DNA from 2 places in the Veillonella criceti genome. Region 2 is predicted to be linked to the other one. Evidence: riboswitches for the same ligand, from Rfam matches in the RefSeq annotation. Region 2 holds a riboswitch; the other holds the start of a gene.
The links. A riboswitch is a leader RNA that binds a small molecule or an ion and turns the genes downstream of it on or off. The one in region 2 is predicted to bind thiamine pyrophosphate.
Positions count from the first base shown of each region.

Region 1: linked by a shared signal. The riboswitch ahead of thiC (phosphomethylpyrimidine synthase ThiC) and the one ahead of thiW (energy coupling factor transporter S component ThiW) in region 2 are both predicted to bind thiamine pyrophosphate.

Region 1 is NZ_UHIO01000001.1:1,345,621-1,361,949, reverse strand. Features, by position in the region: gene DYE54_RS06160 (ABC transporter ATP-binding protein) at 1-48, shown strand, start outside; gene DYE54_RS06155 (ABC transporter substrate-binding protein) at 45-1,076, shown strand; gene DYE54_RS06150 (TonB-dependent receptor plug domain-containing protein) at 1,073-3,037, shown strand; gene DYE54_RS06145 (MotA/TolQ/ExbB proton channel family protein) at 3,067-3,696, shown strand; gene DYE54_RS06140 (ExbD/TolR family protein) at 3,686-4,093, shown strand; gene DYE54_RS06135 (energy transducer TonB) at 4,103-4,846, shown strand; TPP riboswitch at 4,988-5,089, shown strand; gene thiC (phosphomethylpyrimidine synthase ThiC) at 5,196-6,545, shown strand; gene DYE54_RS06125 (sugar O-acetyltransferase) at 6,561-7,154, opposite strand; gene guaA (glutamine-hydrolyzing GMP synthase) at 7,568-9,103, shown strand; gene DYE54_RS06115 (GNAT family N-acetyltransferase) at 9,506-10,015, opposite strand; gene DYE54_RS06110 (EamA family transporter) at 10,154-11,062, shown strand; gene DYE54_RS06100 (2-thiouracil desulfurase family protein) at 11,127-11,750, shown strand; gene DYE54_RS06095 (L-lactate permease) at 11,883-13,505, opposite strand; gene dapF (diaminopimelate epimerase) at 14,251-15,081, shown strand; gene ptsP (phosphoenolpyruvate--protein phosphotransferase) at 15,121-16,329, shown strand, end outside.
Region 2 is NZ_UHIO01000001.1:1,724,933-1,741,261, forward strand. Features, by position in the region: gene DYE54_RS07640 (FAD-binding protein) at 478-2,196, shown strand; gene DYE54_RS07645 (succinate dehydrogenase/fumarate reductase iron-sulfur subunit) at 2,198-3,154, shown strand; gene DYE54_RS07650 (CoB--CoM heterodisulfide reductase iron-sulfur subunit B family protein) at 3,154-4,032, shown strand; gene DYE54_RS07655 (lactate utilization protein) at 4,175-4,852, opposite strand; gene DYE54_RS07660 (hypothetical protein) at 5,047-5,781, shown strand; gene DYE54_RS07665 (Nramp family divalent metal transporter) at 5,902-7,161, shown strand; gene DYE54_RS07670 (hypothetical protein) at 7,369-7,971, shown strand; gene DYE54_RS07675 (YaaA family protein) at 7,949-8,701, shown strand; gene hydE ([FeFe] hydrogenase H-cluster radical SAM maturase HydE) at 8,798-9,916, shown strand; gene mscL (large conductance mechanosensitive channel protein MscL) at 10,123-10,581, opposite strand; gene cytX (putative hydroxymethylpyrimidine transporter CytX) at 10,859-12,067, opposite strand; gene thiW (energy coupling factor transporter S component ThiW) at 12,126-12,647, opposite strand; TPP riboswitch at 12,808-12,916, opposite strand; gene DYE54_RS07700 (GNAT family N-acetyltransferase) at 13,136-13,681, shown strand; gene DYE54_RS07705 (PTS fructose transporter subunit IIABC) at 13,779-15,740, opposite strand; gene pfkB (1-phosphofructokinase) at 15,751-16,329, opposite strand, start outside.

The DNA.
Region 1 (16,329 bases), 380 kb from region 2:
AGTGAGGCAGTTAGCCAAGGGGCAAGCCGTGCAGGTGATGGTGTATGACAAGTACTTGGGAACGATGGAGTCGGCGCTGTATAGGGGCCGTTTTATCCGCAATAATGATCTTCATAGTTTGGCTAGCTTATACAAATGGGCATTGGCGTGTTGTAGGGGCTAGCAATGAAAGTGTAACGGGTATTACATTACAAAATGTAGATAGTGATGGCAATCCTATGCGTTTCACCTATGGCGAGCCACCTAAGCGTGTTATTGTTACCTATCCTGGTGCTACGGAGTTATTGATTGATTTAGGCCTTTCAGATCGTATTGTAGGAACGGTGGCGCCTTATGGTGAAGAGCCAGAGCGGTATCGTGACATATATAGTCAGTTGCCTTTAATTACGAATAGCTATGTGCCAAGTAGGGAACAAGTATTAGCCATGCAGCCTAATGTGCTAATGGGGTGGTCGCATCATTTCACGCCAGCGGCGTTAGGTGATGTTAGACAGTGGTATGAAAGAGATATTGGTGTATATATTGTACCCGCTACAATTCGCAAGAATCAGCCGACATTGGAGAGTGCAATTTATCCTTTTATTGATGATATGGGACGATTATTTCAAATCCCTGATAAGGCCAGTGCTTATAAGTCAGAGTTAGAACAGCGAGTGCAAACGGTGACAAATCGAGTAAATCGTTGGACCTATAAGCCGAAGGTTATTATTTTACAAGCTCATGGACATAGCACTTATAGCTTGTATGGGCCTGTGTATCTTGTTGATGACATCGTGAAAAAAGCGGGTGGTCAAAATTTGACAAACCGACAGATTTCAATGGTTGGGCCTGAACGTGTGTTGGCCTTTGATCCTGATGTAATTGTGTATGTGACTGTGAGCCAAAGTAATCGCACGTTGCGTGAAGCGGAAGCAATCGCTGAATTAAAAGCTGATCCTAATTTACGCAATATGCGGGCCATTCAAGAAGGGAGAATTATAGCAGTGCCTTTTGCGGATGTAAATAATGGCAATGGTCGTGTGGTGGATGCCTTAGAGAAAATAGCTCAAGGTTTTGAGGAGGAACAAAATAAATGAAATTAACTCATCCTAGTGCAGTAAGTAAAGCAGTATTAACTGCCTTAGTTGTAAGTGCTATCAGTGGTAGTGTGTGGGCGGCTGATTACGATGAAGCAAATTTACAAGATTTAGGTAAAGTTGTATTAGTAACGGCCAGTCGTTTGTCAGAAGAAAAAGTAGATGTACCAGCTGATACAACAGTAATTACGGCGAAGGATATTGAAAAAGGGAATTTTAACAGTGTGTCTAACGCCTTAAAAGCTAATAATGTCACTGTTGTTCAAAAAGGATTTGCCTCTTATCCAGAGTTAAACGGTGATACTCGTGTACTTGTAATGGTGAATGGTCGCAAAATGAATTGGGATCATTTAGTAGTATCTGGTTCAGAAAACTCGATTGATATTGATCAATTTCCTATTGAAAATATTGAACGAATTGAAGTAGTAAAAGGTCCTAACTCTGCTTTGTATGGTGAGAGAGCCATGGCCGGTGTTATTAATATCATTACTAAAGAAGGCACTATGGGCCAAAAGACAACAGCTAAAGCAGAAGTAGGTAGTTGGGGGTACTGGAAAACCGGAATCACTACTCAAGGTGGGGATGAAAAAAATGGATATTTTGTATCATATAGCAAAGAACGTCAAGATGATTATCATTATAAAGATGCTAATGGTAATTCTCATAGATTCCCTGACAGTGAAATTAATCACGATAATATAACGGCTCGCTTTGATCATTATTATGCTGAAGATAAATTGTCTTTAGATTTTTCATATAGTCGTCGTAATGATGGCTTTGGGATTAATTTAACAGATCCATTACAAGGCATAATTTATGGCAAAGGTATGAAATCTAAAACTACGGATATGAGTTATGGTGTAACTTATAATTTTGGTATGGATGAAGGTACATTTGTTAGAGCATATCGAAATACAGAAAAAGCCAATACACCTTTTGCAGGCGTTCCTTACGAGCATGACTTAACTATGTTTGGTCTAGAAGGTCAAAAGATGTGGAAGTTAGGAAATCATACTTTAATTGGTGGGGTAACGTATAATCGTGAAACTATTGATGAGGTTAATGATGGAACTCCATTTGGTAAAGATGCTAATAGTAAAGCTGTTTATTTGGAAGATAAATGGGATCTTGGTAGAGGCTGGATTGCTAATTTAGGGACTCGGTATGAGCATCATAATAATTTTGGCGGAGATTTTGCTTCGCATGTAGGTTTAAATAAAAAAATCAATGATAAAACACATGCATATGTTTCCTGGGGGCAAGCCGTTAACAATCCGACTATGAAGATGCTGTACTCTAATACTAAATGGTGGAAAGGTGATCCGGATTTAAAACAAGAAAAATCATATACTGTTACGTTAGGTGTAGATAGTGAGGTAACAGATAAACTATCTGTGTCGGCAAGCGTATTTACTAGTCGTATAAAAGATGCATTAGTATGGATACCTGGCTATGATCCTGATAATGATTATATAAAAACTCCTGATGACTATGTAGCAGGCTATTATACAAATTCTGGGTTAGAAAAACGTAGAGGTTTAAATTTGAGTGCAACATATCAAGTAAATCCTGCATGGCGTGTAAAGGCAGGTTATCGCTACTTATATGTTAATAGTAATGATACAACTGGTTCATTATCGGCTTTTTATAATAGACAGCCAAATACATATAGTTTAGATGTTACTTATGAAAAAAATCGTTGGTTAGTAAATAATAACTTTACCTATGTAACTGGACGTGCTGAAACTCGTTATACAGACTCTTCATATCTTCTTTGGAATATTAATGTAAATTATAAAATTAATGATTCCACTAAGATATATGCACAAGGATTGAATTTAACGAATCAGTCCTATGAAGTAGAAGCACCGGGTACTTATAAAGGTTATAACATGTATCCTATTGGAACCTTTGCTATGCCAGGCCGTCATTATGTTGTTGGTGTAGAACATACCTTTTAATTAGTTTTATATAGAAAAAGGAGATTGATATGGAATTATTAGAATTATTTCATCAAGGTGGACTCGTAATGTATCCACTCTTGCTTTGTTCAATCATTGCGATTGCTATTTTAGTGGAACGTGTACGCACCTATAGTGCGGCTAAATCTAATATGGAGCGTTTACGTGAGGAAGTGCCAGTATTAGCGGCTGCTAATAATGAAAAAGGATTAGAAGAGTTATGTGCTGAAGATGGTGGTGTAGCGGCTGAAATGTTAAATGCAGCGATTCGTCGCCAAACTGTTAAATCTAAAAATGCAGCCTTACAAGGGGCTGCTGGTGCCATTGCTGGCCGTCTTCGTTCTCGTTTAAGTTATTTGGAAACTATCGTTACGTTGGCACCATTACTTGGGTTGCTTGGAACTGTAACGGGTATGATTAGTTCCTTTAGTGTATTGTCTGTATCTGATGGTCAGCCATTTGCTATTACTGGTGGTGTTGGCGAAGCCTTGATTGCAACAGCCACGGGTCTTTGCGTAGCGATTGTGGCACTCGTTATTCATTCCTATTTAGTACATAAGCAAGATGGACTCATTACGGATATGGAAGAAATCGGTAATGTGTATATGAATGCTGCTGTAGGTGTAACCGCGGAAGAAGGTATGGCTAATGCAAATTAGAAGCCTTCGTACAACCAATAAACCGAAACTCATGATTATTCCGATGATTGACATTATATTCTTCCTGTTAGTGTTTTTCATGATGAGTATGCTTTCCATGGTTGTCCAAAAATCAATGCCTGTTAATTTACCGGTAGCTACAGCGAGTTCTGTGGATTTGCAACGCAAAATTCCAATTACAATTACCGCCGATGGTCAAATTTATGTAGAACAGGATTCGTATGCTAATTTAGAAGGTATGGCACAACGGTTAGAAGCAGAAAAAGCTAAGGGTGGCGATTTAACGATTATTTTACGCGCAGACCAAAAAGCACAATATGGTACATTTGTGCAAGTATTAGATACGTTAAAAAATATGAATCTAAATAAAATTGCTGTGGCTACTGAGAGTAAGTAGGTGATAGTTATGGGTGAAACCTCGCAAGATATGGTGAAGCAGACCTCGCCATTTGCTCATATTTATAAGAATCGATGGCGCATGGCTATAACATCCTCCGTAATTATCAATCTAGCTCTTGTTAGTGGTATGGTATGGTCTTTTTTACAAAAACCTGACTTAGTACCTGATAGAACGCCAGTTTCTATTAATATAGTGAATGATACAGGCGTTTCAGCTGGTGGACCTCAAGTAGCGGCGCCGCAAAAGTCAACAGTACAACCGCCTGCACCATTGACTGAGCAACAAGTAGCAGATATTAAAAATGGTGTGCCTGTGGAACAAGTGATTAAACAAGATGTGAAACCGCAGGTGAGTCCTTCGGCACAAGTAGCCACTACAACTACGAATACGACCCAAAATACAGGGGCCGTTGGTGGTAGTTATAGCGGTAGTAATGAGGACGGTGGCTCTGGTTCTGGTTATGGTCAGGGTGGTCAAGATGAAGGAGAAAACGCAGCATCAGTTCATGAACCAGTGGTCATTGGGGCTGAATATTTAGGCCCTCGAACCTTGCCAGGTAGTGGTAACGTGGTTGTTTATGTAATGATTAATGAAGCTGGTCGTGCTGTGGAAGTTGATATTATTAGCAGTAGTGGTAATGGCTCGCTGGATCGTTGGGCTTTGCAACAAGCTAGAAATAGTGCCTACCGCCCTAAAACTGTTGATGGAGAACCTGTTGTTTCAGAAGCAAGAATTGAATTTGGCAGTTAAAATATAGTAAAAATTATTCTGTGATGTTACTAGTACTTTAAAGTTTTAAGTAAAAAGTAGTTTATGATGTGATATAAAATTTATATATTTTAAAATGACATTGTATTAGTAACAAGCCTGTACTATAATAAAGAAAATACACAAAAAAGCTAGGGGAGCCTGTAGGCTGAGAAAAGTGCTCGAACACTTGACCCTTGACCTGATTCGGATAATGCCGACGTAGGAAAGCTATACAGGACGTTTAAAAGCTCATCCACGTGGATGAGCTTTTTATTTTGCTTTTTTGCGTGTTTTATGAAAACTACAAAGTAGTTACTTGTATATTTGGACCTATATGGGAGGCCTTTTAATGAAACCACAAGACACTCAATTACAAAACACGGTAGCAACAAAGCAAGCAGAGTATACGACTCAAATGGATGCGGCTCGCAAGGGGATTGTAACACCACAGATGAAGGTTGTAGCAGAAAAAGAGCAGATGCGAATTGATGATTTAATGGCGCTAGTAGCAACTGGTAAAGTAGTTATTCCCGCTAACAAACATCATATAAGTTTGTCCCCCGAAGCGGTTGGTGAACATTGTCGTACTAAAATCAATGTAAATTTAGGCGTTTCACCAGAACATAATAATATAGAAGAAGAATTAGAAAAAGTGCGTAACGCTATTGCTATGAAGGCTGAAGCCATAATGGATTTGTCGAATTTTGGAAAAACGCAGGAATTTCGCCGAAAACTCATTGATATATCTACGGCTATGATTGGTACCGTGCCTATGTATGATGCAGTTGGCATGTTGGATAAAGATCTGAAGGATATTACAGTGGATGAATTTTTCTCCGTGGTGGAACAACATGCCAAGGATGGCGTGGACTTTATGACCATTCATTGTGGCATGAATCGTAAAACAGCCCAACGGATTAAAGATAATCCTCGTTTAACCAATATTGTGTCTCGTGGTGGTTCGTTACTATTTGCTTGGATGGAAATGAATAATCAGGAAAATCCTTTTTATGAATATTATGATCGCTTGTTAGACATTTGTGAAACCTATGATGTTACGTTAAGTTTAGGCGATGCTTGTCGTCCAGGATGTACGCACGATGCTACTGATGCGGCTCAAATTGAAGAGTTGATTACACTGGGGGAATTAACGAAGCGGGCGTGGACCCATAATGTGCAGGTTATGATAGAAGGGCCTGGACATATGGTGCTCAATGAAATTGCAGCAAATATGAAACTTGAGAAACGCCTTTGTCATGGCGCGCCATTTTATGTATTAGGCCCATTAGTTACAGATATTGCACCAGGGTATGATCATATTACGAGTGCTATTGGTGGCGCTATAGCAGGTTCTTGTGGGGCTGACTTTTTGTGTTATGTAACACCGGCAGAACACTTGCGCTTACCAACGGTGGATGATGTAAAAGAAGGGATTATAGCAACCCGTATTGCGGCTCATGCAGCAGATTTAGCAAAAGGGATTCCGGGAGCTCAGGCTTGGGATGATGCGATGAGTAAAGCCCGTGCTGAGGTTGATTTTGATACGATGATTTCATTGGCTATTGACCCTGAAAAAGCACGACGTTACTATGAATCGAGCAAACCAGAATGTGAAGGCACTTGCACCATGTGTGGTAAAATGTGCCCTGCAAGGACTATGAAACATATTTTAGCAGGTGAAGATGTGTCGATTCGATAAGGCTTATTTTACAATCTATGGTTTGTTTATAGTTCGAATGACTTGGCAAGGATTACCGACAGCGACTGAATTTTCAGGAATATCTTTAGTTACGACACTACCGGCCCCGATAACAGAGCCTTTGCCAATAGTAATACCAGGTAAAACGATAACACCACCACCTAACCAGCAACCATCGCCAATCGTGATAGGTTGTGCATAGGTTTGGCAGAAATATTCATTAGAATCGTTTGACCAATTGGGCGTTAATCGTTCTGATAATTCAATCGGATGTGTGGCTGTATAAAGTTGGACATTTGAGGCAATTAATACATTGTTGCCAATCGTAATAGTATTACAATCAACAAAGGTACAATTCATATTGATGGATACATTATTACCAATATAAATATTGCGACCGTAATCACAAATAAATGGTTGGCCTACCGATACGTTATGACCAATATGGCCGAATAATTGTTGTAGGATAGTATTTTTCTCAGATTTTTGTTCATAAGATAGACAGTGATATTCTTTTAATAATTGACGGGCGTGGCGCTTAAATTCGAGAAATATGGGGTCATGACAATTATAATTTTCACCAGCTAAGCATTTTTCAAGTTCGGTCATAGAAGCTCCTTAATTTTATGTACTAAGTTCTATAAATAATAAGCAGGATATTCTCTTTGTGTTTAGAGAATTTAAATGTTGCTCGTTCTTTATTTCAGTATAGAAACTTGTCGTCTGAAATACGACTATCAGTGATATGAAGCGTCGTAATGCTTATAGTAAAGTCTTTTTATAAAGTATTGGGTTGTGATTTACATTATATATGTAAGTTATAAGGATATATTGTTTTTTCTTTCGCATGTGCAAGTTTTCTATGGTATAATAGAATGTAAAAATATGTAATAGAACTTTTTAGTTGTTGTTTCAGAAACGGTCTTTTCATAGCTAGGTTATTAGATTTAGGTGTGAATTGTATTTCAATAGGCAATTAAAAAGGAACGTAATATATTACTGTTGCATTAATGGAGGGTATAATGAACCAAAAAGAGCTTGTCATTGTTGTTGATTTTGGCGGCCAGTATAATCAGCTGATTGCCCGTCGTGTTCGTGAAAATCACGTATACTGCGAAGTGTATCCGTATGATAAAGCGGTAGCTAAAATTAAAGAATTGAATCCAATGGGCGTTATTTTTACAGGTGGTCCTAATAGTGTGTACGAAGATAATTCGCCACGCATTGAAAAAGAAGTATTTGAATTGGGAATTCCTGTGCTTGGTCTTTGCTATGGTATGCAATTGATGGCGCATACATTAGGGGGCGAAGTTAAATCCGCTGAAGCTCGCGAATTTGGTAAAACCCCTGTAACGGTAAAAACGGATTCGCCTCTTTTCAAAGGTCTTAGTGAAAATGAAATTGTGTGGATGAGCCATGTGGACTATGTAGCCGCTGTTCCTGAAGGATTTGAAATTGTCGGTCATACGGCTAACTGTCCTGTAGCTGCTATGCAGAATACAGAGCGTAAATTGTATGCTATGCAATATCATCCAGAAGTTCTTCATAGTGAACATGGTAAAGAAATGATTCATAACTTCTTATTTGAAGTATGTGGTTGCCATGGTGAATGGACAATGGCTAATTATGCAAAAGTAGCTATTGAAGAAATTCGTAACAAAGTAGGTAATGGTAAAGTGTTATTGGCTTTATCTGGTGGTGTTGATAGTTCGGTAGCAGCAGCTCTTATTTCTAAAGCGGTAGGTGAACAATTAACTTGTATCTTCGTTGACCATGGTTTAATGCGTAAAAACGAAGGTGACGAAGTAGAAGCTGCTTTTAAAGATTCTGGTATGCACTTTATTCGTGTAGATGCGGCTGATCGTTTCTTAGGTCGTTTGGCTGGCGTTGAAGAACCAGAACAAAAACGTAAAATTATTGGTGAAGAATTCATTCGTGTATTTGAAGATGAAGGCCGTAAAATTGGTTCCGTTGATTTCTTAGCACAAGGTACGATTTATCCAGACGTTATTGAATCGGGTGCCGGTGATGCAGCGGTGATTAAGAGTCATCATAATGTTGGTGGTTTGCCAGCAGTTGTTGATTTTAAAGGCTTAATTGAACCACTTCGTAACTTATTTAAAGACGAAGTTCGTGAATTAGGGGCTGAACTTGGTTTGGCTGATTATCTTGTATGGCGTCAACCATTCCCAGGTCCTGGTTTGGCGATTCGCGTAATGGGTGAAATTACTCGTGAAAAATTAGATATTCTTCGTGATGCGGATGCTATTTTCCGTGAAGAAATTGCTAATGCAAAACTCGATCGCTCCATTAATCAGTACTTTGCGGTGCTTACTAGCACTCGCACAGTTGGTGTTATGGGTGACTTCCGTACATATGATTACACCTTGGCGCTTCGTGGTGTGACAACAACTGACTTTATGACAGCTGATTGGGCACGCATTCCATATGATGTGCTTGATAAAATCTCGGTTCGTATTGTAAATGAAGTACAACATATTAACCGTATCGTGTATGATATTACTTCTAAACCACCAGCTACGATTGAGTGGGAATAGAAAGTAAAAGTCGATAGATTTTCGGTATATTTTATGAATAAAAGCCTGTATGACTCCTTTGCTCCCTGAGTTGCTACGCAACAATGGTCGCGACAGAAGTCATACAGGCTTTTTATCATACTTTTATCATAAAAACATACATTGAAAAATCTATCGACATTTTACTTTAAGGAGAGTGGGAAGGAATAAAAAGGCAATACATCTTCCTCGTTCCCTGCGTTGCTACGCAACAATGGTCACTACGAAAGATGTCTTGCCTTTTTTCTGTATGTAAGAGGGGAGAGGAAAATGGCTCCCTGAGTTGCTACGCAACAATGGTCACTATGAAAGATGTAAGGTCTTCTTTTGGCACTAAGTGTGTAGAAGAATGTTTCTATAGAGGATATATTATTGTTTTTGATTTTAAATATTGAATACAGGATCGTATGTTACAATTCCTTCTATAGGTTCTGCTTGTGAATCAAGCTTAATAGCCATAAAGTATTCGTCTGGGATTTCGAAAGGTGCTTTGAGATTATAGTTTTTAGCAAGTTGATAGCCTGCTTTGGGATAATATTGGGGATGGCCTAAGACAATGATGTAGGTATAGCCCAGTTGTTTGGCAATCGTATGGCCTTCTTTTATTAGGGCTAAGCCAATTCCTCGCTTTTGATAGTCAGGTAATATGGATAATGGCGCAAGGGCAAGCGCTACTTTTTTCCCGACTTGCACTTTAGTAAATAGAATATGGCCGACAATTATATTGTTGATTTCAGCAACTAAAGATAGTTTAGGATCAAAGGATTGACTTTGACGTAATGCAACTACTAAATTTTGTTCGTTACCATCGCTGTGTTCTGCTTCTTTGAAAGCCTCAATGATAAGCTGATAGACTGTTTCATAGTCAGAGGGCTTTTCTTGTCGAATAATCATTATACACCGCCTTATAATAGTTGAATTTATTAGTTATGTTATAATTAGTATAATTGATTTTATTATAAATGGCTATATGCCACTTGGTATCAGAGATAGTGTTATATAGCTTGTTAAGAAGGGACTTGAGTGTATATAATGAAGTTACGAGATATAGTATTGGCCTTGTCTGTGATTGTTGTATGGGGACTAAATTTTGCAGTTATAAAATGGGGTGTCAGTGAGTTACCTCCTTTATTATTAGTGGCGTTGCGCTATTGTTTGGCTGCGTTTCCAGCCATCTTATTTGTGAAACGACCTCAGGTTAAATTATCCTGGATTTTAGCATACGGCCTAACGGTAGGTGTGGGGCAATTTTCCTGTTTGTTTTATGCGATTCATATAGGTATGCCTGCTGGTGTAGCCTCTGTAGTTTTGCAGGCGCAAGCCTTTTTTACGATACTATTTACAGCTCTTATATTTAAGGAACATATAAAATTGAATCAGTTATTGGGCTTAGTAGTAGCCGCTATGGGGCTTGTGTTTATAAGCGGTGCTATAGGCGCTGCTAATAGTGCCAGTATTCCTTTAGGGGCCTTTCTATTGACTTTGTTGGGTGCTGCTTTTTGGGGCTTGTCCAATATTGTAGTACGTAAAATTTCACTCATAGCAGCGGCAGAAAATAAGCCGTTAAATATGTTAAGTTTGGTTGTATGGTCTAGTTTAATTCCACCTATCCCTATGTTATTAGCCTCGTTGTATTTAGAGAAAGCGCAGTTAGCACTTCTTTCGTTTGATAGTATTTCAGGGTCGGCTATTTTTTCTGTATTTTATTTAGCTTTTCTGGCAACCATTATGGGCTATGGTTTATGGAGCATGCTGTTAGCAAAGTATTCGGCCCATAAGATTGTGCCATTATCGTTATTAGTGCCCGTCGTAGGCATGCTGACCGCTCAATTTATATTAGGGGAAAGGTTAGCTCTTATTCAATGGATGGGAGGGGGGATTATTATTATAGGCTTAATGATTACTAATTTTGGTCATGTATTTGCAAAGCGTTTCTTATAGTTTGTAGACTGTTTAATTGCTTAAGTCTTTTTATACTGATGACTGGGACGTAGGGAGATAGGCCATGAAAATATTGTGTAGTGCTTGTTTGTTAGGAGAAAATTGCAAATACAATGGTGGTAATAATTATAGTGAGGCTTTAGCTCGCTTTATTGAGCAAGTAAGCTTAATGGCTAAGCCTCAGACTGAGGACCAATTTGTAAATAGAGCAAATTCTAGTAAACTTAAGGGCGCTATGAAACCTATGAAGCCTATGGAGTCTAAAACTATGGGATTTATGGAACCTAGTAAAACAGCTATGGGACTTGGTAAAACAATTATGGAACCTATAGAACTGGTGACTGGGGATAGAGAGAGCGTTGTGGAAATTATTCCCGTTTGCCCCGAGGTGCTAGGCGGTTTGCCTACGCCACGTATACCAGCAGAAATTGTAGATGGTGAAGTTCGTACCCGTGATGGTCAGTCTGTAGATCGAGAATTTCGTCAAGGAGCTTGGCAAGCTTTAAAGATTGCTAGGGAGAAACAGGTGGATGTAGCAATCTTACAATCCCGTAGCCCTTCTTGTGGGGTGAAGGAAATTTATGATGGTACCTTTTCCGGCACGCGCATTGCTGGATCTGGTATATTTGCATCCCTATTAAAAGACCATGGAATTGAAGTAATTGATGTAGAAGATTTAATTGTTTAAAAGTGCATCATAAAAGCCCCCGTTTGCGCGGGGGCTTTTTGCATACTCAAATATATCAAACTGTTTATATCAACTTTTATATACTAAGCTGTTTATATCAATTCATATATATCAAGTTATTTACATCAATTTTTATTTAAATAATAAAAGCTGGATGTGTTCAATGAAGTTATGGCCAAAGTAGGAAATAACACCATTGGCAATAATAAAGATTAAGAAGTATTTCAATACGGATACCATGATTACGTTAGCTTTAATGCTTTCACGTAATTGGTTAGCTTTGGCACTATCTACTTTGTTGCTTTCAATGTAAGCGTCCAACGCAGGTGCTACGGCGCCAATAGCGATGGCGATACTTTGAGGGGAGAACATTTTACCAATACCAGCAGCGCCAGAGTTAATAGCAGCCAACCACAATGGAAGATCTGCATAGTTAGGATTTAAGTCATGCGCAGCTGCTAATTGTAATGGTCCAAACAATACGTTCGCATTGGTACCAGAACCAGTTAAGAAGGCCCCGAGAGCGCCAACTAATGGAGCAAAGGCTGGATATAAAGAACCAGTAGCCGATACCAAGGCACTAGCAATGTCAGCCGTCATACCAGAGTATGTCATCAATTTAGCTGTTACAACAACTGTAATGATGGTGAGGTAAGTGAATTTTAAGTTAGAAATTGTTTTACCTAATACACTAAGCATTTCACCAAAGCCAGATTTTTGAACAGCACCACCAATGAAGGCGGCAATGAAAATCATAATACCAGGGGTAGCTACCCAAACGAAAGTATACGGTTTAGCACCTTCGCCTTGATAGATAGGTACGGCTGTCTTAATGCTCGCAAGTGGCGTGTTGATAGCTGGTACTAATTTAGATGTTAAGATTAATAAAATAACAATTAAGATAAATGGTAAAGCTGCGATAAAGCCTTCTTTGCCAGTTACTTTATGAGTAGTTGCTTCGAATTGGTATTGAGGGTCATTAGTTGGCAAGAATTTAGCCCCTAAGATAATAACCCCCATGATGATTACGGAGGAGGCCATTACAGATAATTCTGGACCAGCAGCTACGTTGATAAGTAATTCAGGTACTGCTAAAGCTAGGCCTGATAATAAGGTAATGGTAAATACACCTTTCAAGGCTTTGAATCCGCCACCAATGATACCTACTACGAAGAATGGTGCAATAACGTTTAAAATAAATAATTGAGAAGAAATGAAGGTGCCAAGATGAATTGGGTCAAGGTTTGTTAATGATGCTAATGTAGTTGTTGGAATAGCGATGGAACCAAAGGTAGTTGGTACCGAGTTAGCTACTAAACAAGCTAGGATAGATTTTAAAGGATCAAAACCTACGGCTACCATCATAGCGGCTGGGATAGCTACTGCTGTACCAAAGCCAGCCATACCTTCCATGAAAGCACCAAAGCCCCAAGCTAAGAGTAAGGCTAAGATACGCATATCAGAGGTTACGGAAGATAACATCATTTTGATAGTGTCCATAGCTTTTGTATGGACTACCAAATTATACGTAAAAATAGCAGCTGTAATAACAAGTAAAATAGGCCATACAGCAAGGGCAACCCCTTCTAAGGCACCAGAGAACATGATGCCAGCCGCTTTTTCAAAGTGCGTAATGGCAATGATGAAAGAGCCGATAGCAGCAATGGAACAAGCTTTCCAAGCTGGCATTTTAAGAATGGCCAAGGCTACAATGAGCCAAAGAATTGGCAATAATGCTAAAAATGTAGTCAACATTTGTGAAATCATCCTCTCACGATACACAATACAAACTTACTTCAAGTTCTTTACAATAACTTCTTTACAATTGGATAAATAGATACATGGTTTTCGAATTTTGCATTCATGAAATATAATCCTAAATGCTACTGTATCTACAAATTTAAATAATGACGAATGGTAAAAAAATAATTGAGCAAGGTGCTTATGATACAAACACCTTTGAGGGGAGGAGGCCGTTATAGCCTACATAAAATTATTTTATGATTTTGTGATACTACTAGAACTGCGCGGACCTCCTTTGTACATTAAAAGATAAAGAGTATAAACAACTCTAAGGGGCCTATAATAAAGCGTACTTTTAGAAATATAATAAAGTACTCCTTTATTAATAGCTGGGGACTAGCTAAGGCCATTTCCTCCGAATTGTATACACTCTATAGAAACTTTGTCAGATTAGGATACTGTCAGTATAGCATAGAAATCAAAGAATTGGAATACTACGCTATTCAGATTAGTTATAACGTGTGCACAAGAATACCAAAAGAGTATTACAAAGGGACTTTTCAAAATTTTGAGTAACTATCATAATTGATTTTTATGTGATTGAATTTGCATGAAAATGATTTTTTATGAGCGTTTTGCATAATTGGTATGGTTGAAAATGTGATATAATAAGCATAATACATAATAGGTTGGAGTTTGCTCGTTTCTATAGAGATGATATTAATATAGAGATTTATAGTTATATAGGAGATTGTATATGAAATTGACAAAGATGCATGGTTTGGGGAATGACTTCGTGTTTTTCACCGATGAAGCAGGTGCTACTAAGGACTATACGGAATTGGCACAACGTTTATGCCACCGCCAAACAGGTATAGGGGCTGATGGTCTTATCGTGGTGGTACCTTCTGAAGTAGCTGATACACGAATGCGTATTATTAATGCAGATGGTAGTGAAGCTGAAATGTGTGGTAATGGTATTCGCTGTTTTGCTAAATATGTATATGAGCGAGGGTTGGTTGCGAAAGAAACCTTTACGATTGAAACTTTGGCCGGTATTATGGAGCCAACGCTTCATATTAATAATGGCAAAGTAGAACAAGTGACGGTTAACATGGGCAAACCTCATTTTGCAGCTAAGGATATTCCTATGAAGGCGGATGTACCGATGGTTAAACACTTTCCTGTGGAGGTAGCCGGGCAGACGTACGAAGTGAGTTCGGTGTTGTTAGGCGTACCTCATACCGAAGTGTTTGTAGAGGATGTGACTAAAGTGCCATTGACTACCTTAGGGCCTGCTTTGGAGCGTCATCCTCTATTTCCGCAAGGCACAAATGTGAATTTTGTAGAAGTCGTAGATGCTACGCATATTAAAGTGCGTACTTGGGAACGTGGGGCTGGAGCGACTTTAGCCTGTGGTACAGGCTGTTGCAGTAGTGTTGTTATGGCCCATGAAAATGGTTTTACCGGCCGTGACGTTGATGTGGCCGTTTATTTAGGAACTTTACATATTCGTTATGCAGAAGATGGTACCGTATTTATGACTGGCCCTGCTGCAGAAGTATTTGAAACGGAGTTAGCAATTTAAGGTAATATATAAGGGCTCGTAGTACGCTGGAGGAACGATATGGAGCAGGTAATACTTAAAGGAATTTCAGGGGCGCGTGGCGTAGGGACTGGTACGGTATATGTATATAAACAAGAGGCGATTGTTATTCCTAAACGAATTATTACAGAGGAGGAAGTCGCTACAGAATTAGCCACTTTTGAAACCGCTTTGGACAAAACGGTAGCGCAGTTGCAAGCAATTAAAGAGCGGGCCCGTGAAACGATGGGGGACGATGAAGCCGCTATTTTTGAAGCCCATACATTAATTGTGCAAGATCCGTCCTTATCCGATGGCATTAAAGCTCTTATTACTGATGGTTTGCAGTCAGCGGCAGCCGCCACTGAACAATCGATTAATACCTTTGCCGATATGTTTTTAGCCATGGATGATCCTTATATGCGTGAGCGTGGTGCTGATATTAAAGATATTGGGGATCGTTTATTGCGCAATTTATTGGGGATGAATCCTAGAGGGTTAGCTCATTTAACAGGGGCTGTTATTTTAGTGGCTGAAGATTTAACGCCATCTGATACAGCATCGTTAGATAAGACTGTTGTAAAAGGGCTAGTAACAGCTTGTGGTGGTCCTACAAGCCATGCAGCGATTATGGCACGGACATTAGAAATTCCTGCAGTTATGGGCTTAGGCGATATTTCCTCATTTCAAGATGGTGAAAAGGTTGTTGTAAAAGGCACAGAAGGGGAAGTATTGCGTCAGCTTAGTGCGGTGGATTTTGTTGCCTATGAAAAAGAAGCGGTAGCTTATCGAGAACAATTGCAGATTTTAAAAGAATCAGCCTCGTTACCAGCAGTGACTCAAGATGGCAAAGAAATCTTATTATTTGGTAATGTAGGCAAAGCTGAAGATGCGGCCCATGCGTGCCAGATGGGGGCGGCCGGGATTGGTTTATTCCGCACGGAGTTTTTATATATGAAACATGATGAGCTGCCTACGGAAGAGGACCAATTTGAAGCTTATAAAGCAGCAGCGGAGGCGCTGCAAGGTAATCCAGTCATTATTCGAACCATGGATATTGGTGGCGATAAAGAATTGAAATGTTTGCAATTGCCTAAAGAGATGAATCCATTTTTAGGCTTCCGAGCTATTCGCATCAGTTTAGATCGGACTGATATTTTTAAAACGCAATTACGTGCTATTTTGCGAGCTAGTGTGTTTGGGGGCATTCAAATTATGTATCCTATGATTGCATCGGTTGAAGAAGTTAAG
Region 2 (16,329 bases):
AATAGCGATTTTATGCGCCCAGTATAGCGTAAGGGAATGAACTCCTTATGAAGAGATATCCTTTATGCATTAAATTTATGATAACTAAATTGTGTACCTTTGTGTTTTATGCATAGATTGGACGTTTTTTGGACGTTTGACAAAAATCATAAAAAAAAACGGTGATAATGATTTTCGATTAATTATTCCGTTTTTCTATTTTGAAATATAAAAGAAAGGAATAGTTGTGAAATAAATATTGATTTAATGGGAAAGGATAGATGTTTAGGGTTTAATTCTACCCTAAAAATAGGGGATTTATATAAATGATAAAAATTATCATTTATATAGGCTGTTTTCAAGTATGAGTAATTGAGTTTGGACAAAAAGCTTTAAAAACCGCTATAATTAAGTAACAAGCTATAGGATTGGTATGCATTAGGTATTGCATACCGTTAATAAGACTGTAGGAAGTAGGTACAAGTTTAGGAGGTTATTATGGAACAGTTTGATGTTCTAGTAGTAGGCAGCGGCGGAGCTGGCCAACGAGCAGCTTTAGAAGCAGCTCATCAAGAAGGTTTGCGCGTTGCTCTTATTACCAAAATTTTCCCTAGTCGTTCTGCAACGGCTATGGCTCAAGGCGGTATTAATGGCGTATTAAACAATGTGGCAAAAGAAGACACTATTGAAGATCATATCTTTGATACTGTAAAAGGTAGTGACTATCTTGCTGACCAGGATGCTGTTGAATTCTTTATCAACCGTTGTCCTGAATTAATCAAAGAACTTGATTATTTTGGTGTACCATTCTCCCGTACTAGTGAAAACAAAATTGCACAACGTAATTTCGGTGGTCAGGCATATCCTCGTACATGCTATAGTGCCGATAAAACGGGTCACGTAATTTTGCATACCTTGTATGAACAATGCTTAAAGGAAAATGTACATTTCCTTCAAGATTGGTACTTATTAGACATCGTAAAAACTGACGACGGCGCTGTAGGTGGGGTTGTTGCTTGGAACATGAAAGAAGGCCGTGTAGAAAAAATCGCGACTACTGCACTCGTAATCGCTACTGGTGGTGCTGGTCGTATGTATTGGACACGTACTTCTAATCCTTACCTCTCCACTGGTGACGGTATGGCAGCATGCTTCCGCGCTGGTGTAGCTTTGAAAGACCCTGAAATGGTTCAGTTCCATCCAACTGGTCTTGGTAAGAGCGGTATCTTAATGTCCGAAGCTGTTCGTGGTGAAGGTGGTTACCTCTTAAACAATAAAGGGGAACGTTTTATGAAGGACTATGCGCCTAGTAAAATGGAATTAGCACCTCGTGATGTAGTAGCAAAAGCTATCGAAACTGAAATTGCAGAAGGTCGTGGCTTTGGTACTGGTCTTGATGCTTATGTAGTAGCTGACGTTCGTCACTTACCAAAAGAAGTCATTCTTGAAAAACTTCATGGTATCCGTGATTTGGCTATCACTTTCGAACATGCTGACCCATTAGTTCAACCAATTCCAATTCGTCCAACTTGTCACTATTCTATGGGCGGTATTGATGTAAACGATTATAAAACTTGCGGTACTTGCGTACCTGGTTTATTCGCTGCTGGCGAAGCTGCTTGTGTATCTATCCACGGTGCTAACCGTCTTGGTGGTAACTCCTTGGCAGACGCTGTTGTATTTGGTAAAGTAGCTGGTGAAGGCGCTGTAGATTATGTTAAAAATAATGCAGCTAAAGATGCTACTAAAGCTCTTAACGATGCAGCTAACAGCTGGGAACAGAAATTCCGTGAAGTAACTGGTCGTACAACTGGTCGTCCTATTTCTGAAATTCGTGATGAAATGGCGCTTTCCATGTGGAATAACGTAGGTATCTTCCGCGAAGAAAAGAAAATGGAATTAGAATTAGAAACTTTGAATCGTTTGATTGAAGAATATAAAACTTGCTACGTTGGCGATACTAACCGTACGTTCAATATGGCTTTCGTAAACTACATCGAAGTAGGTAGCTTATTAACAGTGGCTAAAGCTGTTACTTTGGGCGCTCTTCGTCGTAAAGAAAGTCGTGGTAGTCACCTTCGTGAAGACTTCGCGAAACGTGATGATGCTAACTTCTTAAATCATACTGTAATTAAACTTAAAGAAGATGGCGAATACGAAGTGGGTCAGAGTGAAGTTGTAATCACTCGCTTCGAACCAAAAGAAAGGACGTACTAAGATGAGACAGATTACTTATAATATCCATCGTTATAATGAAGGTCGCTCCTATGTACAGACCTATTCCTTTGACTATGAACCAGATCGTACAATCCTTTGGGGCCTTCAAAAAATTAAAGATACTATCGATCCAACCTTAACATTCATCGCTGCTTGCCGTAGTGCTGTTTGTGGTGCTTGCTCCATCAAAGTTAATGGTCAAGCTATGCTTGGTTGTGAAAGTAAAATTGATGATATTACTGAACGTTTTGGTAGTGATACTATCGAAATCGCACCAATCGGTAACTTCGATGTAATCCGTGACCTTGCTGTTGATTGGGAAGCTAAAGTTAACCGTCTTAAAACAGTGGCTCCATGGATTTTCATGAAACCTGAATTCAATCGTGATATGGGTTCCCGTCAAACTCCAGAAGATTTCAAAAAATTTGTTACTAACACAGAATGTATCCTTTGCGGTTGCTGTGCTTCCGAATGTAACAAATTGTCTGCAAATCGTGAAGACTTCTTGGATCCATATGTTTATACAAAAGCAAATCGTTTTGTTCAAGATTCCCGTGACGTTGCACCAATGGCTCACGTAAATCCTGCTTTTGAAAATGGTCTTTGGAAATGCGTTCATTGCATGAACTGTATTTCCCGTTGTCCAAAACATTTAAAACCAGCTAAAGATATCTCTGAACTTCGTGCAGTAGCTACTAAAGCTGGCTTAACTAATAAAGGTACTCGCCATGCACTTGCATTCCGTGATGACCTTATTAAAACTGGCCGCTTGAACGAAGTAACAATGAGTCTTAAAACAGATGGTCTTGTAGATTCCGCAAAACAAGGTCTCTACGCTATGCGTCTCTGGGCACATGGTAAGATTAATCCTCTTGAACTTGTAGTTCCACACAAACCAGTTCAAGGTATTAAGGATGTGCGCACCATTGTTAAAGCAGCAGAGGAGGCAGAAAGATAATGAAATACGCATTTTTCCCTGGTTGTGTACTTGAAGGTGCCGCCAAAGAAGATTTTATCGCCACTGTTGCGGTTGCTAAAAAATTAGGCATTCAAATTGAAGAATTAGAAGGTTGGACTTGCTGCGGTGCGTCTCATGTTCAAGACGTTGATCCATTAGCAGTTCTTGCTACGAATGCTCGTAATATTGCTTTAGCTGAAGCACAAGGCGTTCAGTTAATGACAGTTTGTAACACTTGTACGTTGATGCTTCGTGAAGCTAAAAACGAACTTGATCGTGACGAAACTCAACGCGCTCGCGTTAACAATATTTTAGGTCAAGCTGGCTTAAAATATAAAGGTACTAGCGATGTAACTCATTTCTTATGGGTATTGATTCGCGACTATGGTTTGAACAACCTTAAAGCTAAAGTTGTAAAACCTTTAAGTGGTCTTCGTGTAGCTGAATACTATGGTTGCCATCTTCTTCGTCCAGCTGAAGAAACTGGTTTTGAAGATTTCCAAATCCCAACTAGCTTAGCGGATGTAATTAAAGCTATTGGTGCTACACCAATTGATTTCTCCCGTAAACTTGATTGCTGTGGTTTCCATGCTGTATATCCAGCTCATGATTCTGTAATGCAGATGACTGGTTCCATCAATGCTGATGCAGCTAAAGAAGGGGCTGACTGTGTAGTAACACCTTGCCCACTTTGTCAAATGCAGCTTGATATGTTCCAAAAAGAAGCAAAACAATACGTTCCAAACGACAAAGATATGCCTATCATTCATATGAGCCAATTAATTGGTTTAGCTTTAGGCATTAGCCCTGCTGAACTTGGTATGACTAAACGTCATATGACTAGCACTGTTGCTTTGAACCGTTTTGTAGGTGCATAATTGCATATGTTTAGGTAATACAGGCCTTCATTAGATAGCTTGTACCTATAGAAAGCCCCTGTTCATCTTTGGTGAACAGGGGCTTTGTCGTGTATATGGGGTATGAAATGGAAACGAATGGCCTTGTTAGTTATATGAGTTGTTAAAATCCTAATTCTTCATTAATAATAATAATTTCCATGGTATCCATATTGCGCATCTTTTTATAATAAATTGTTAAGGCGTTACAAATACGATCTGGGGAGGCACAGTCATAGCATTTATCTTGACGAAGGGCACAAGGATTTTTAGAATATTTTTTGTTTTTCACAACATTTTGTGGAGCTGCTACATTACGCGCACGATAAATAGCAGAACTTAAATCAGGGGTGATTTTATTAATTCCTAAGACAAAGAATACTTCTTCAGAACCAAAGAGCGAGCAGGCTACACGATTGCCGGTACCATCAATATTGACCATTTCGCCAGTCTGTGCTAATGCATTAACAGAGGTCAAAAAAACATCTCGTTGCATGGTACGCAATGCAGTTTGGCGGAAGGTTTCACCTTCTAGTGGGCGATGAATATCTGTAATTTCTTTATTTTGCGGTTCTAGGGCCTCAAAGACTTGTAGTTCCTGTAAGGTTCGAGAATCACCAATGGCAACGCGTTTATTTTGAATACGCGATTTTAAATATTCAACCGCTTCAGCGCCGGTTTCAAAATAGTGAGGTACAAAATTATTGCGTTTTAAGTTTGCTAGTGTTTTATTTATATCAATAGGGGTCTCCGATAAATCGGGATGAACGATTGCGTGAATTGTTGTTTCTGTATTAGCCATAGTAGCCCACTCCTTTATTGAATTGTTCTTTGGTATAGATTCATTGTAACATGTATGAGGACACAGGACTATGGTAAAGGTGTTTTTTCATGTAAAATTTAGGTCGATTCGGTATAGTGCTCATAGGTAGATTACACAGAAACTAAGAAAACATGTTATAATATGGATGAATTAAGTCAATAAGGAGAAGAACCATGAATTGGAAAAAAGTATTACTGGTAGCAACTGTATGTACTGCATGTACGATGGGAGTGAGTCAAGCGGACAGTCGTTTAGCTGATGTGAAGCCCACTGATTGGGCCTATCAGGGGATACAAACTTTGGTGAAACATGGAGCTATTACAGATACTAAAGGGTTAAATTTAAATGGCCAAGTATATACTCGTTATGAATTAACCCCTTTAATTGCTGATATAGTAGAAAAACGCGAACAGATGAATGATAATGATAAAAATATTGCTATTCGTTTGTATAGTGAGTTTCGTGATGACTTAATGCAGTATAATCGAGATCAAGAGATTAAAGAGGAAATAAAAGCAGGTAAGCGAGATGAAAGTGCTGCCGCCAATGGTGAAACACCGGCTTTGACGAAGGAAGAGATTGCGGAACGGATGAACTCGTTTGAAGTGGATCACAGTCGTGTAAAAACCGGTGGTGATGTGCGACTTCGTTTTGGCAAGGGGGGAAAAAATGACTATCGAGCTCGTGTAGGGATAGTCATTGGCGGTGGTAATGTAGCAGCCCCTGATGCTTTATTTGATAAAGCAGGCCGTCGTGCTATTGAAGAAGCTGATAAAGAGGCTGAAAAGTCTAGAGAGCAGTTCGCTAAAAATCGTGCGCGTATAGAAGCTGAAGAAGCAAAGAAAAAAACGGAAGAAGCAAAGGAAAAAGCGGAAGCTGATGCTGTAAACAATGAAACTAAGGCGTAAGTTAAGCTAACATAAGACAGTAACCATTTTAATTGTGTGTTTAGGTTACTTGCGGTTATCTTGCTTATATTAACTAGCCGATTAGTAATCAAATACTATAGATAGGGAATGGTGAAGTGTATGTTTGTGAGTCGTATTAAAGAGAAATTGAACACGGTCCATCAACAGGGCATGCAAGTGTCAGAAGTATTTCGATATATTGGACCTGGGATTATTGTAACGGTAGGATTTATTGATCCAGGTAACTGGGCGGCGAATTTAGCAGCTGGCGCTATGTTTGGCTATAATTTGTTGTGGGTGGTTACATTATCTACAATTATGCTAATTTTATTGCAACATAATGTGGCCCATTTAGGGATTGTAACAGGTCGTTGTTTATCGGAATGTGCGTATGATGCATTGCCACGGTGGCTGTCGAGTATTCTGTTGAGTACCGCTGGGTTAGCAGCGGCTGCTACGGCACTGGCAGAGTTTATTGGTGCTGCCATTGCGCTTAAAATGCTCTTTGGCATCCCTCTTTTTATAGGGTCGATTCTGACAGCGATTATTTGCACGGGTATGCTCTTAACAAATTCGTATAGTAAGCTTGAAAAAGTTATAGCTGGGTTTGTATCACTCATTGCATTGGCCTATTTGGCTGAGTTGTCTATGGTAGATGTTGACTGGGCAGCATCTGGCCTTGGGTGGGTAAATCCAACATTACCTAATGAATCCATGCTTGTTATTTTGAGTATTTTAGGGGCTGTTATTATGCCTCATAATTTATTTCTTCATTCTGAAATTATTCAGAGCCGTGAATTTAATAAAGCAGACCCTGCTGTTATGCAAAAACGTTTGCGGTATGAATTTTTAGATACGATTTTTTCTATGGGCATTGGTTGGGCTATTAATTCGGCGATGATTATTTTAGCAGCGGCTACATTTTTCCAACAGGGAATTGTAGTGGAAGAGCTAGAACAGGCTCAGGAATTATTAGTGCCCTTGATAGGTCCTTCGGCGGGGGTTATTTTTGCACTCGCTTTATTATTTGCTGGTTTTGCATCATCCGCAACCGCTGGTATGGCTGGCGCGAGTATTTTTGCTGGTATGTTTGGTGAATCTTATGATATGAAAGATTTTCACAGTCGTATAGGTTTAGCTTTGACCTATGTGCCGGCATTAGTTCTGATCTTGTTTATTCAAGATTCCTTTAAAGCGTTATTGATTTCACAGATGTTCTTGAGCTTACAGTTGCCATTTACTATTTTCTTGCAACTGTATTTAACTGGCTCTGCTAAAGTGATGGGGGCTTATAAAAATAAACCATCCACCGCGATTATGTTGTGGATTATTGGTATTGTTGTGACAGGTATGAACATTTATTTATTGTTTGAAGCGTAATGAATAGGAACGCCCTTCGTGTATAAAAAGAGGGGTGTTCTTTTTGTATTATAGGAGTAGGCGTTGGCATACTCTGTAGCGTATAGTAATTTATCTGGAAACTATGCTATAATTATGTAATTAATGGGAAAATATGAGCGCTTTTTAGCAATTGTATATTAATTCTTTCCGTGTCATGATTTCATTTGTAAATAGGAGGTAATAACTATGGCAGATGTTCTTCGTTCTGACTATGAGGAAATTGTTGAAGATGTGTCGATTCAGCTACAATCTCAATTGAATGCAGCTGAGTCGGGAACAATTATAGATTTATTTCAAAGTGATACGTTGGATCCAGCGCAGAATTTATTATTCTTTGGGGCAGCGGAACGCGCGTTATTAGACTACCGTAAAGGTCATAATAAAAAGACGGTATTTGTTCGCGTACAGCCTGAAGGCTTGTCGACAGCTGAACCCGTAGCGACACCAGTAAGCGCTTTGTTAGATCGTTTGATTTTGCGTCGTATGGACGAATTCATGCATGATAAAGTGTTTGTAGAAGATATATATTATGATGGTGAACAAATCGTTTATAGTGGTGCTGGTTTAAAAAATCGTCATGTTGTGCTAGTTATAGATAGTATTGATGAAGGGTCGCCTTATTTGTCAGAAGTGATGTCCCTTTGTGAAGAAATGAAGGCAAAATTTATTGTGGCACTGCCATTAGTGATTTGGAGCCAAGCTGTGCAAGAACGCTTAGCGGCTGAGTTAAACGAAGATGGTGACAATCAACAGGGGATTGAAATTAATGAAAATACTCCTGTCTCCTAGTAAAACTAAGACTTTACAGGGCACACCAAAAGCTGCGTTATTTCAGGCAGCTATGACGGATGCTATTATTGATCATTTACAAACATTGACTGTTTCTGAGTTGGGCAAAGCTTTGAAATTAGCTGAACCTAAAACAGAGCCTTTAGTGGCATTTTATCAAAACTATAGAAACGAACCGTCGGGGACTGCGATTGAAAGTTATAATGGGTTAGCATTTAAGAACTTAGCTTGGAATCAATTAAGTGAAACCGCACAGGCTTTTGGTGCTCGTCACATCTACATTTTATCGGCGTTATATGGCTTGGTGAGTCCGTTAAGTCCTATAAAAGAATATCGTCTTGATTTGGTGGACCGCATATTTCAAAAAACTGCGCCTGCAACGGGCTTGCTAGCAGGTTGTAAGTCGTTATATGAGCTCTGGAAAAAGCCTGTTACGGAGGCGTTAGTTAAGGAAGATTGGCTACTTAATTTAGCCTCTAAAGAATATTATAAATTGGTAGACCATCCGCGTATGGTAACGGTGGAGTTTCTAGAATTAAAACAAGGTGTATGGAAACAGCTCAGTACATCGTCGAAACAGATGAGGGGGCAATTGGCCCATTATATGGTGGCGCAGGAAGCAACCTCTTGGCACGAATTACCACAGCAAATTGGTGAATTTACGCGTGTGACTGAATTACCAACGAGTTTGCATGAACCATTGCTTGTTGAATATCGACGCCATAGCTAAAGGGGCTGTTAGGTTTACCTGTAATTAGTTGATTTGACGGATTAAGTAATCATTAAAGTTAGTTTATAAAGATAAGAGAGAACAACAAGAGTGACTATGACAGTACAAGATATTTTAAAGAAAGACTTGGTCGGTTCTGATACGTTAACCGTGGAAGAATTGCGCTTCCTCATGAGTGTTACGGATGAAGCCGATTTGCAAGCTATTTATAAAAAGGCTTACGAGGTAAAAGCTCACTATGTTGATAAAGTGGCGTACTATCGTGGTCTTATTGAATTTTCCAATCGGTGTATTAAAAATTGCGAGTATTGTGGAATTCGGCGTGAAAATGATAAGACGGAACGCTTTGATATGAAGCGGGATGATATTATAAAGATGGCGCAGTGGGCTTATGATCATGAATATGGATCTATTACCTTACAGTCTGGTGAACGTAGTGATGAAGCCTTTGTAGACTATGTGGTAGAACTAATTCGTGATATTAAAGCCATTGGTGATGGTTCACTGGGGATTACTATGTGTGTCGGTGAACAGTCAGAAGAAGCGTATCGTCGTATGGTGGAAGCAGGCGCTAGTCGCTATTTGCTTCGAATCGAAACGAGTAATCCTACACTATATAGTAAGATTCATCCAAATGATGAATTACATTCTTTTGAAACGCGCGTGGCCTGTTTGAAGAGCTTACGTAAAGTAGGTTTTCAAGTGGGCACGGGTGTTATGATTGGCTTACCCTATCAGACGGAAGAGGATTTGGTGAATGATATCTTGTTCTACCGTGATATGGACATTGATATGATTGGCATGGGGCCGTATGTAGTGCATCATGACACGCCACTAGGACAAGAAGCATTAGCCATGGGACTTGATGATCAAGAAGGAAAACTACGTCGTATTCAATTAGGTCTTAAGATGATTGCGTTAACACGTTTATTCTTAAAAGATGTAAATATTGCAGCAACGACAGCTTTGCAGGCTCTTGATCCATTGGGCCGTGAAAAAGGATTAGCTGCAGGGGCTAATATTTTGATGCCAATTATAACCATTCCTGAACATCGTGCTAAATATTTATTGTATGATAATAAGCCTTGTGTAGATGATAATGCCGATAAATGTAAAGATTGCTTGACGCGCCGTGTCATGTCTATTGGTGATATGGTAGGTTGGAAACAAAATGGTGATTCTAAACATTATGGGAAACGAACAGGGTTGTATTAAGTAAACAAAAGGGACTATAACAAATGATAGTAAAATGGCTACTATTATCGTTATAGTCCCTTTTGCGTGTTCACTAGTGAATATTGAAGAATAAAAGAGTATATTTGTTGATATAATCATATGATTAGTAATTTATTTATAATGGCATAAAAAAGAGGCAGAAAACACTAGTACAGTGTTTTCTGCCTCTTTACTATAGGTTTTTATTAAGAATTTTTTACAACAGGGGTGATTTCAGATGTACAATGTGGACAACGAGTTGCATCTTCAGCCACTTCTTGTTTACAGAATGGGCAAAGGGTTGGATCTTCTTTAACTTCTTCTTTCTTAGGGAATAAGCGATTTACTTGTTTGATTACTAAGTAAATAGCAAATGCGACAATTAAGAATTGAATTAGAGAGTTTAAGAAGCTACCGTATGCGATAACTGGAATACCAGCGGCTTTGGCTTCAGCTAGAGTAGCTGCTTGTTCGCCGGTTAAACTGATGAAGAAATCAGAGAAGTCTACACCGCCAAGGATTAAGCCGATAGGTGGCATAATAATATCGCTTACTAATGATGCTACGATTTTACCGAAAGCAGCACCAATAACAACACCGACTGCCAAGTCAATTACATTGCCACGTAAGGCAAACTCTTTGAAACCTTTAATAAATTCTTTCATTTTCATTCCTCCTAATGATACCCTTACATAGTATATAGCACTTGCTATATGTATGATTTGTTAACTGTATGGTATATATGTATAATTTCTGAAAATAGTATAGCACAACTTATGAGGTAATGTATACAGGAAAATTTATAAATTTCGATATAAAGTATTACCACTATTAAGTGCCTATTTTATAAGGTGTTTTATGTTAGGTAATGATGTAATATTTTTGATATATATGGTGAAACCGTCACTGTTTGAGAGAGCTAGTGACGGTTTCGTAGCTTGTTTAATTGTTAACCTTCTTTGAGATAGGCGTCAACCATTTGCCTACTATATAAGTAAGACAAGCAATAGTAATCATTACAGGGAAGGTTGTGCCTAAGGGCGTTTCATAAGTGAGTACATTACGATATAATATAAAACCTAGTAGCCAAAGGACTAAGTTAGGAAGGTAAAATTTACGCCCAGATGCATCCTGCTTAAGGAGAAAGTATTGGGTAAAGAGAATCGCAATCATGGGCGTGAATACAGAACCAATAAGAAATAGGAAGTTTTCATATTCTGTCATTGGTATGAAAATGGCCAAGATAATGCCAATTATTGTAAAGATAATAGCTGTTGTTTTTTCAGATAATTGGGGCCAAATGCTAATGGCACTTACACCCGCTGAAAAGGCATCTAAGTAGGTTGTAGTGACTGTAGCAAAGATAATGATAAGGAGAGGCCAGAGGCCGAGACCTGTTTTTAACATGACGGCGGCAATGTCGGTTTCACCAGCATAAAGGGCGGAACCAAGACCAATTACATACATCCAAATGCTAACAATTGTATAGGTTATGGTACTCAGTATAGTGGCAGCTACAGGCCGTTCAGCATGGCGCGTATAGTCAGAGACTAAGGGCAACCAAGATAAAGGCATCGCCGTAGCTAATTCAACAGCAGCGCCAAAAGATAGCGTTTGCTCATCATTTAATTGTAAGGTAGTAGCTATAACTGATTGGGGATCAAAGATAATAAAACTGAGCCAAACTGTGAGGATAAATAATAATGTAACAGCTACAAGGTTTAGTCGAGTTAAATTGGTGAAACCTAGTAGCAACCAAAGTATAATAAGTCCGCCAATAATGAGAGACCAGATAGTAGTACTCAATGGATAAATGGCATCTGTCGCAGCTGCGCCAGTTATAATCATAACGGTTGTCCAGCCAATGAGTTGTAATACGTTAGCGAGGGCAAAACCTGAAGCGCCTGTATGACCAAAGCCAATACGTACTGTTTCCATAGCACTACGTTCTGTTTGCGCACCAATAAGTCCAGCTAAGAAAAATAGACAGCCCCCAATTAAATGACCTAGAATAATAGCCCATAGACCTTGGCTAAAACCTAATGGTGCAAAGAGGGTACCAGTAAAAATTTCAGCGATAGATAAGGCAGCGCCAAACCATAATAAGCTGTGTGATAAAAGTTTTGTTTTTGGTGTAGTTGTTGTACTCATAGAATACCCTTTCCAACGGCCTTTGTTGGTAGGGGTATGAGAATTTAGGACCTACCAATTATAAGGTATGTTGTTGTAAGTTCTGTAAGGCTCCGGTACGACGTAATGTGAAGAGCAAAATTCCAGCCAATAGGGAGCCACCTATGGTAGAAACCAAAAAAGGAACCACGTAAGTATAAAACGCTATTTGTCCGGCTGTTTTACCAAGCACTAAAATGGCTAATGGATAAGCAGATAAACCACCTAAAATACCAGTACCGAAGACTTCGGCCCCTAAGGTGAGTAATAGACTGCCTGTCCGATGATATACAAGGCCGGCCAAGAGGGCACCAAACATGCTACCAGGATACGCTAAAATACTCCCTAAACCGAGTAATAGACGTAGTGTACTGGCACAAAAAGCAACGCTAACGCCGGCATAACGGCCTAAGAAAACAGCGCAGAGAATGTTGACCATATGTTGTACAGGCGCACATTTACTAATTCCTACAGGAAAGGAAAAGGTACTGCCTACAACAGCTACGGCGATTAATAAACTAGCTATGGTTACTTTTTTTACATTACTTGAAGATGAATTCATTACAAACTCCTGTAGCGGTCGAGACTGATTGGTCTCCTCTCACGCCGGAACACGGCTTCCCATCGCTGTAATGACAACTGTCGGGCGCTCCCCCGCCAGTTGGTCTTTTCAGACTATATAAAAAACAGAGGTACCAAATACGGTACCTCTGTAAGAGTTTTTGTCGTCTATAACATCTTCCTACGACGGCATTATCCGTATCAGGTATAAGGGTCGAAGTTAGATGACTTCCTCTCAGCCTACATTCATAAGCTCCCCTGAAATTTCTATGGTGATTATAGCACAGCTTAGTATGATTGTGCAACTGAAATTGTGTGCTTTACAGGAATTGATGAGTATGCTATTATAAGACAATCATTTAAATATGTATCTGCCACCGGGTAGAGTGCGTAAGCATGTTGTGCATATCAGTAGGTCTTAGAAGATATGTATAATGTGTTTTTTTATTTTATAAGGGCATTGATAATTTGAGATAGAGGAGAGGCAGTATGAATCTTGTATTTAAGAAGATTACCACAGATGATATTGCAAAATTACAACAAATTGCTAAGGATACATTTAGAGAAACCTTTGGTCATCACAATACAGACGCTGAATTAGCGGCGTATTTCAATACAGCCTTTAGTCATGAGACCTTGACTAAAGAGGTACTGAATCCAGAATCTCAGCATTACTTTGCCATTTTAGATGGCACCATAGCAGGGTATTTGAAATTAAATCAGGGGGCGGCCCAAACAGAACAAGAATTAGAGAATGCCTTTGAGGTACAACGCATCTATGTGTTGCAAGCGTTTCAGGGGCAAGGTTTAGGAAAATTCTTGTTTGAAAAAGCACTACAATTGGCCTGTGAAACTGATTGCGAATGGGTTTGGTTAGGCGTTTGGGATCAAAATTATAAAGCACAACGTTTTTATGCGAAATATCAATTTGAACGCTTTGGTGAGCATCAGTTTCCCGTGGCAGATAAAGTAGATACGGATTGGTTATTGCGCCGTTCGGTCGCATCGTTGCAGGCACAATTTGGAAATAAATAAAAGAAACCCTTATTCTAGGGCATATAATCCAGCAGGTCAGCTTGGTTATACGCGCTATGAATAAGGGCTTTTTTATAAGTAGGGAGAAATTTTATAATTAGTCTTTTAGTGGTTTTTTTAGAATAGCTAACAGAAGTGCTGTTACTACAGAACCAATGAGAATAGCACCTAAGTACATTAATGGATTACCGATTGTAGGTACTACGAAGATACCACCATGAGGAGCTCGTAAAGTGCATTCAAAGGCCATAGATAATGCACCAGCTACAGCGGCACCGATAATACAAGATGGGATTACGCGAATAGGATCAGCGGCAGCAAAAGGAATAGCGCCTTCTGTAATAAAGGATAAGCCCATAATGTAGTTTGTAATCCCTGATTTTCGTTCAGCAGGGGTGAAACGATTTGGGAAGAAGGTTGTGCAAAGCGCGATAGCTAATGGAGGAACCATACCACCTGCCATAACAGCGGCCATGACGCCATATTCGCCGGTAGCTAATAAGCCAGTGCCAATTACATAGGCTGCTTTATTAACAGGGCCACCCATGTCAACAGCCATCATACCAGCAAAGATTAAGCCGATAACCACACGACTACTTGTGTTCATACTTTTTAAGGCATTCATTAAACTCTCGTTTAAAGCACCTACTGGTGGGTTAATGATGAAGGTAATAATAATACCCATGAGAAGAACACCAAGTACGGGATAGAGTAATACAGGTTTGATACCTTCTAATGTATGTGGTAAACCAGAGAAGGCTTTTTTCAATAGAAGCATTAAATAACCAGCCACAAAACCAGCTAATAGTGCTCCTAAGAAACCAGATCCCCCAGCATTGGCTAGATAGCCACCGACAAAACCAACAGCCAATCCTGGGCGGTCAGCAATACTCATGCCGATGAAACCAGCTAATACAGGAAGCATGAAACTAAAGGAAGCACCACCAATTTTCATAAAGAAGGCGGCTAGTTCTGTACCAGAACCGAATTTACTTGGGTCAGCTGGATTAAAATCATCAAATAGGAAGGCCAGTGCAATAAGAATACCACCGCCAATAACGAACGGGAGCATGTGAGAAACACCGTTCATTAGATGTTTGTAGATTTGACGTCCAATGCTGTCGTTAGCTGTTACGGTACTACTTGTATTGTCTTCGCCGTTTGCTTTATAAATTGCGGCTTGACCACTTGTGGCCTCTGTAAGGAGTTCTTTGGCTTTATTAATACCATCGGCTACTTTTACTTGGATGAGTGGTTTACCATTGAAACGGGCCATGGGAACACTTTTATCAGCCGCAACAATAATACAGTCTGCTTGCGCAATGTCGTCAGCGGTAAGAGCATCTTTAACACCACTAGCGCCATTTTGTTCTACTTTAATAGAAATACCCATATCAGCGGCTGTGCGGCTTAATGCTTCGGCTGCCATTGCCGTATGGGCAATGCCTGTAGGGCAAGCCGTTACTGCTAGTACTTGATAGTGATTGGCTAAGGTTACATTGGTAGCGGTGTCGGTTGTTTGTGGCGCCGCTGTAGTAGCTGGTGTTACATTTTGTTCAACTATCGCTAAGGCTTCTGTTTCTGTCATTTTGGGTTTGAATTGGTCGGCTTCTTTAACATCGATTAGTGCCAGGAATCCTTCTACCGTTTGTGCTTTAATTAGCGCTTCTTTAAAAGCTGGATCCATGATGAGGGTCGCTAAATTGGCAAGCACCTGCACATGGGTATCCGCTTCACCTTCAGGGGCGGCAATCATGAAAAATAGTCGTGAGGGCTCACCATCAAGGCTTTCAAAGTCCATACCGGCAGGGACGGTCATAGCGGCTAAGCCAGGCGCCTTTACACCAATGCTTTTGGCATGTGGGGTGGCAAGTCCCATACCAAGGCCGGTGGAACCAGATTCTTCACGAATAAGGACATCTTTTATATATTGTTCTTTGTTTCGTAAGTTGCCACTGGCCTCCATTAAATCCGCTAAGTGACAAATGGCTTCATCTTTTGTACTTGGTGAAGCGTTTAATTGAATGGATTGCTTTTTTAATAAGTCCGTAATTTTCATAATTTTCCTCCTACAGTAATGCTTCTATGTCAGCTCGATTAGCTAGCCACTCTTGAAAGGCGGACGCTGAACCAGCGGCGACACCCATGGCAAGGGCTTTATCGTAGTCTCCTTTTGATTCTAGGTAACCGGCTAAGAATCCAGCGACCATAGAGTCACCAGACCCTACGGAATTGACGAGTGTTCCTTGTGGGACTTTTTTGGTACGCACTTGTCCGTGCTCATCTAATAAAATGGCACCATCGCCAGCACGAGATACTAATACATTGCGGGCCCCTTTAGCTTGTAATTGACGAGCGGCCTTAATAATATCTTCTTCCGTTTCAAAGGTAGTATTAAATACACTTTCTAATTCATGATGATTGGGTTTGATTAAGAATGGTTTATAGGCTAATACATTCATGAGTAAGTCTTGTGTGGCATCTACTATAATTTGAATCTTACGAGTTTGTAAGCGCTCCATAATTTGGCGATACATAGTGTTAGGTAATCCTTTAGGGATACTGCCTGATAAGATGAGAATATCACCATCTACTAATGAATCTAATTGCTGATATAGTGTGGCTACGTCCTCTTCAGTAATGGTAGG